Regions from separate parts of the Pararhizobium sp. LjRoot238 genome, predicted to be linked through region 1. Evidence: riboswitches for the same ligand, from Rfam matches in the RefSeq annotation. Region 1 holds a riboswitch; the other holds the start of a gene.
The links. Region 1 has a riboswitch for thiamine pyrophosphate ahead of thiB (thiamine ABC transporter substrate binding subunit). Riboswitches for the same ligand answer to the same signal wherever they lie in the genome.

Region 1 (3,269 bases):
GCGTCGAGGACATCGAAAAGCTGACGCCGCTGATGCTGTCGGCGCTGCCTGCGGAAACCCGCCGGCTCGTCGCCGAAAGCTATACGGCCGCCTTCCAGCCGCTGTTCCTGACGGCCGTCGGCATGACGCTGGTCACGCTCGTCTCGGCGATCAGCCTCAAATCCGTCCGCCTGCCGCAAAAGCCGGCGGCGTGAGACCCTCACCCGATCCGCAGGTGATGGGAGGCCGGACTTCCACCGGCTGGCACTGTTCGCCTGGTCATTCGGCTCTCATTGATCCGCGAAGCGATCGGGCCGAGCTGCTGAAGCGCTAGACAGAAAAAGCGGGTGACGAATAAACTTCCCCGCTTTTGAACTCGAACCGAGGGGCAGCCTCGGGTTTTTCTTTGCCCCTCTACTCCCTCCCAAGGCGGCCGGGACGGAGGCTGTTAGAAGGCAGAAATTCACTGTTGTGGCACGTCGTTTGCCGTTCGCTCCCAAACTCGCTGCAGATCAGAAGCAAAGACCTTATTACCATCGCGCACGATTCGACCTCGCTCGATAGTCTTAATCACGGGCTTCCCCTTAAGTTCTTGAATAAATAACTCTATCGCCGCTTCAGAGGGCTTGGGCCGGACGATTGGGTATACTTGCATGGCTGTGGTGGAAATTGTCGTGCACTCAAATTTATACTGGCTTCCGGGGTCTGCTCTCGCCACGATTGCAACATCGCCCATGGCATGTATTCTTAATCCGTCCTCCCGAACGTCTACTGTCACTATAGTGTCAATGTCTAGCTGACCTATAAGGCCAGCCTCACGGGCTTTCTGCATCATCATAAATGTTTCGCCTGATACTTCCCCGATGAGGGCCCCATTAATATCTACAACCCTTGAAAGCAAAGCCTCCGCGGCTAGCGCCGTTTCTTTGTCTAAGACAGACAAAAACTGCAATGTCTTCAGTGAGAATGCGTTTGGTTTTCTGATTTCACCGGCCAATACGCGTGCCCAAGTCTCCCTCAACTCTTCGGAACTTGCTTTCGCCGCGTGCTGCTCGAACACATTCAGCCAATCATCCGACGGTCCCTCGCTTCCCGGCTGGGCTGGTTCTTCAGATAGCTGTTCGACCACTTTGACAGCCACGGCCTCTCGGTTTTCCTGCTCCCTAAAGGCGCGGCCAAGAAGATTGTCCAAGCCTCGGCCAAGTAGCCTTTCATCTTGAATACCGAGCTCCGCGGCTTTTTCGCTAAGGACTTGCATCACCTTCGATCGAGCCTCCGTTTCATCGCGGATAGTCTGAGCTTTTTGCTCAAGCCAAGCCGCTGGGATTTCAACTGCGGCGCCAACCAGCCGGCTAATCGCCTTGCCGGCTGGGCCTGCTATAAGTTGAGGTAAACCGCCCTCTGCGACGCCAGCCAACGCGTCCTTCCAGGTAGTTGGCAAATTTTGCTGCTCGTCTCCGGTCATCTCTATCTCCCCCTAAAGGGAAGATCAAAGCATGATTCTCCGAAAACGCGAGTCCTTATCGGTGATGACTCGACTCTCCCCCGCGTTCCGGGTGCTGGGCCTAAGTACAGATAGACAACCTCTGTCGAACCGTGAGAGCCTGCCTCGGCAATGCACTTACGCCTGCAATATCGCGGCTCATGTAGTCGCAGCCGATATAGTCGATCGTGTATTCCGCTGGTGGCTCTCCCTGCTTTCCCCCATAGGGAAGGGCCCGACCGCGCAAGAGGCAGCCCCCGGCGTTTCCCTCGCCCCTCTTGCCAAGCATTTCACTCAAGTCTAAATCTCCTTCTGCTCTAACGGGGTGCCGTTTGTCCTACCTGGACGATCGGCTGAGAGGCTTCAAACAGCCAACCCGCGGAACCTGATCCGGTTTGCACCGGCGGAGGGATTAGACGGCACATTTCAGCGCCCTATTCCCCATCCACTTGGATTTAAAGGAGGCGCTGATGCGCACGGCATTGATTTCCCTGATTGCGGCCCTTGCCGCCCTGACGCCGCCTGTCGCGGTCTCCGCGCAAGACAAGACGCTGACCGTCTACACCTATGAAAGCTTCACCAGCGAATGGGGACCAGCGGCCAAGGTCGCCGAGGCCTTCGAAAAGACCTGCCAATGCAAGGTCGAGTATGTCAGCGTTGCCGACGGCGTCGAGCTTTTGACCCGGCTGAAGCTCGAGGGGGCCGCCTCCAAGGCCGATATCGTTCTCGGTCTCGACACCAATCTCGTCTCCGAAGCCAAGGCGACCGGCTTTTTCGCGCCGCACGGTGTCGATACGTCCGCCGTCAAGGTTCCCGGCGGCTTTTCCGACGACGTCTTCGTTCCCTATGATTACGGCCATTTCGCCGTGATCTATGACACTGAGACACTGAAGGAACCGCCGAAGAGCCTGAAGGAACTGGTGGAGGGCGATCCGAGCCAGAAGATCGTCATCGAGGACCCGCGCACCTCGACGCCGGGCCTTGGCCTGCTGCTGTGGGTCAAATCGGTCTATGGCGATCAGGCCGGTGCCGCCTGGGCCAAGCTCAAGGATCGCGTCCTGACGGTAACGCCCGGCTGGTCGGAGGCTTACGGCCTGTTCACCAAGGGCGAGGCGCCAATGGTGCTGTCCTATACCACCTCGCCCGCCTATCACATGGTCGCGGAAGGAACCGACCGCTATCAGGCGGCCGCCTTCTCGGAAGGCCATTACATCCAGATCGAAGTGGCCGGCATGACGAAAAGCGCCAAGGACCCGGCTCTTGCCAAGGACTTCCTTTCCTTCGTCACCGGGCCGGAGTTCCAGTCGATCATTCCGACGACCAACTGGATGATGCCCGTCGCCGCGACCAAGGAGCCGCTGCCGGAAGCCTTCGGCAAGCTGGTCAATCCGCAAAAGACTTATCTGATGTCTTCCGACGAGGTTGCCGCCAACCGCAAGGCCTGGATCGACGAATGGCTCGCCGCCATGAGCAAGAACTGAGTTTCGATTGCCCGGCGGTCTTGAAAAGCGTCTGACCTTGGCTGCCGGGGCGCTCTGCCTCGGCGGTATCGTCCTGTTCGTCTGTCTCGCCGCCTATGCCCTGCTTGCCTTCGATGCGCCGGGTACATCCGGGCAAGGCGGTCTCTTCGACGCCTATATCTGGCGTGTGATGCGGTTCACGCTGCTGCAGGCCTCGCTCTCGACATTCCTGTCGATCGTGCTCGCCATTCCCGTTGCCCGTGCTTTGGCGCGGCAACCGTCCTTTCCCGGCCGCGTCTGGATCATTCGGCTGTTGGCGTTGCCGCTCGGCCTGCCGGCGCTGGTTG
Region 2 (3,269 bases), on a different contig from region 1:
GCCTTGAGGCCCGTCGGAGAGTGCGCTGACTGGCTGCAATAGCCGCAATCCTCGGCGCAGCCGCCGGTCTTGATCGACAGCAGCCGGCTCATCTGCACGGCGTTGGGATCGAAATTCGCCCGGTGAACGGTCTGTGCCCGAAACAACAGATCGTTGAACGGAGAATTATAGATAATTTTCGCCTGAGCGAGCGACGTCGACTCCGACGGGGTGACGACGGACAGTTCAACGCGGTCTGCGGCTGTGCTTCCTTGCAACATTTTCGATAGATTCCCCTCTTGTCGCGCCTGCCTTCAAGCTCACTATAGATAAGACCTGATATTATCTATAATTTATTGTGGCGCAATCGGACGCAAGCGCCCTTTCGTTGAGGGTGGGAAAAACTTCAATCAAAGCGAGAATTCAGGAGGACGGCACGGCCTCGCAGTTTGACGCGTATCGGTCGGAAAAACCTGTCGGAACAGGGCCAACCGTCAGCCGACGATCGCGAAGGCGTCACGCGTCGTTCCCGACGCACTCCGGACGGGTTTTTGCCCGATCCACTGCACGTGGCGCTCGAGAACGGCGGCGGCGTTCTCGACATTGCCCTGACGCAGAAACGTCAGGATGGCGCGATGGTCGTGATCGGTACGAACTTCCCATTCGGAGCGCCAGCTGGCGAACAGGAAGCGGGCGCTGGCGGCATGCAGATCGTTGATCGCGGCAAGCAGGCGCGGCATGCCGCAGGGCGTGAGGATCAGGCTGTGAAAACGCCGGTTCGCCTCCTCCCAGGATCGAACGTCGCGGGAATTGTCGCCGGCGACCGTCGCCTCTTCGGCGAGATCGAGGATCGATGGCGTCAGGTGCGGTGCTGCGTGGCGAAGCGCCAGCACTTCGAGCGCGGCGCGCATCTGCGCGACTTCGCGGACTTCCTTGAGATCGAAGGACGCGACCCGCACGCCACGGCGCGGCTCGCTGACCGCAAGGCCTTGCGCCTCCAGCCGGCGAAAGGCTTCGCGCACGGGCACATGGCTCGTTCCGAACTCCTCGGCAATATGATCCTGCCGCAGCTTCGTGCCCGGATCGAGCTCTCCCGTCACGATCCTGTCGGCAAGGATGCGGCTGATACGGCTGGCAATTGTGTCTTCGAGCGTCGAGGTCATTTTTTATAGATAATTTGCTGCAGCCACGCTGTCGAGACGAAGACTGAAATCATTGAAAATCTTTACAGCTTGCCGTGCAGGCGCAAAGGAGCAGCCGGTCGCCGCTTGACGCGTCATCACCCAGGCCACGCCAACAGCCCTTGACGCATCGTCCAGAACCATGCCTTACTGACCGCATTCACCAGGGGGGTCCCGACAAGGGGCTGAGATTCTGCTGGCGTGACAGGCGGTTCTTCCGCCCTCAAGCAGCGCAGTGACCCGTTGAACCTGATCCAGTTCATACTGGCGTAGGGACGGTGCGAGCGCTGCCATGACTCGATTTCCGTTTGCGGATTCGTGTCAGCGTCTTTCCATCATTCCGGCTCTAAAGGACTGGGTCTCCAACCTAAAATTTGGAGCCTCAACCATGAATATTGCCGCAAAAAACCTCACCCCGACTGTCACCACAGGCCCCCTGCCGGCCTCGCGCAAAGTCCATGTTCCGGGTGAACGGCATCCGGACATCCGCGTGCCGATGCGGGAGATCGCGCTTCATCCAACGTCGGGCGAACCGCCGGTCACCGTCTATGATTCCTCCGGTCCCTACACCGATTCCACCCTCACCGTTTCGATCGACGCCGGGCTACCTCGACTGCGCCACGCCTGGGTGACGGCGCGTGGTGACGTCGAGGCGTATGAGGGCCGGCATGTCAAACCCGAAGACAACGGCTTTGCCACCGGCGAACGGCTGACGCCGGAATTTCCGATCCGCAACCGGCCGCTCAAGGCCAGGGACGGCAAGGCCGTCACCCAGCTTGCCTATGCGCGGGCCGGGATCATCACGCCAGAGATGGAATACATCGCCATCCGCGAAAACCTCGGGCGCAAGGCCGCAAAGGAGGCTCTGGTTCGTGACGGCGAAAGTTTTGGCGCCCGCATTCCGGATCACGTCACAGCCGAGTTCGTGCGCGAGGAAGTTGCGCGCGGGCGGGCGGTCATCCCGGCGAACATCAATCACCCCGAATCCGAACCGATGATCATCGGCCGCAATTTCCTGGTGAAAATCAACGCCAATATCGGCAATTCCGCCGTCACCTCCTCGATGGCCGAGGAAGTCGAGAAGATGGTGTGGGCGACCCGCTGGGGTGCCGATACGGTGATGGACCTGTCAACCGGCCGTAACATCCACAACATCCGCGAGTGGATCATCCGCAATTCGCCGGTGCCGATCGGCACGGTGCCGCTCTATCAGGCGCTGGAAAAGGTCAACGGAATTGCCGAGGATCTCACCTGGGAGGTCTTCCGCGACACGCTGGTCGAGCAGGCCGAGCAGGGCGTCGACTATTTCACCATCCACGCCGGCGTGCGGCTTCACTACATTCCGCTCACCGTCAACCGCGTCACCGGCATCGTCTCGCGCGGCGGTTCGATCATGGCCAAGTGGTGTCTGCATCACCACAAGGAGAGCTTTCTCTACGAGCACTTCGAAGAGATCTGCGACATCTGCCGCGCCTATGACGTCTCCTTCTCGCTTGGCGACGGCCTGCGTCCCGGCTCGATCGCCGATGCCAACGACGCCGCGCAGTTCGCGGAACTGGAGACGCTGGGCGAACTGACGCAGATCGCCTGGGCGAAAGATTGCCAGGTGATGATCGAAGGCCCCGGCCACGTGCCGATGCACAAGATCAAGGAAAACATGGACAAGCAGTTGGAAGTCTGCGGCGAAGCCCCGTTCTATACGCTCGGGCCGCTGACGACCGACATTGCGCCAGGCTACGATCACATCACCTCGGGCATTGGTGCTGCCATGATCGGCTGGTTCGGCACGGCTATGCTCTGCTACGTCACGCCGAAGGAGCATCTTGGCCTACCCGACCGCAACGACGTCAAGGTCGGGGTCATCACCTACAAGATCGCCGCCCATGCCGCCGACCTTGCCAAGGGGCATCCGGCAGCCCAGCTGCGCGACGACGCGCTATCGCGGGCCCGTTTCGAGTTCCGCTGGGAAGACCAGTTCAACCTCTCGCTCGATCCGGAAACGGCGCGCTCCTTCCACGACGAAACCCTGCCGAAGGAAGCCCACAAGGTCGCGCATTTCTGCTCGATGTGTGGCCCGAAATTCTGCTCCATGCGGATATCGCATGACAT

Region 2: it holds a riboswitch for thiamine pyrophosphate, as region 1 does, so the genes downstream of both, thiC (phosphomethylpyrimidine synthase ThiC) here and thiB (thiamine ABC transporter substrate binding subunit) in region 1, are expected to answer to the same signal.

What each region holds. Positions count from the first base shown of each region.
Region 1 is NZ_CAXUPP020000001.1:1,592,287-1,595,555, forward strand. Features, by position in the region: gene ACSQ3F_RS07870 (MDR family MFS transporter) at 1-194, shown strand, start outside; gene ACSQ3F_RS07875 (DUF2806 domain-containing protein) at 443-1,444, opposite strand; TPP riboswitch at 1,774-1,891, shown strand; gene thiB (thiamine ABC transporter substrate binding subunit) at 1,933-2,943, shown strand; gene thiP (thiamine/thiamine pyrophosphate ABC transporter permease ThiP) at 2,975-3,269, shown strand, end outside.
Region 2 is NZ_CAXUPP020000002.1:396,354-399,622, reverse strand. Features, by position in the region: gene bioB (biotin synthase BioB) at 1-260, opposite strand, end outside; gene ACSQ3F_RS23090 (GntR family transcriptional regulator) at 474-1,142, opposite strand; TPP riboswitch at 1,316-1,454, shown strand; gene thiC (phosphomethylpyrimidine synthase ThiC) at 1,549-3,269, shown strand, end outside.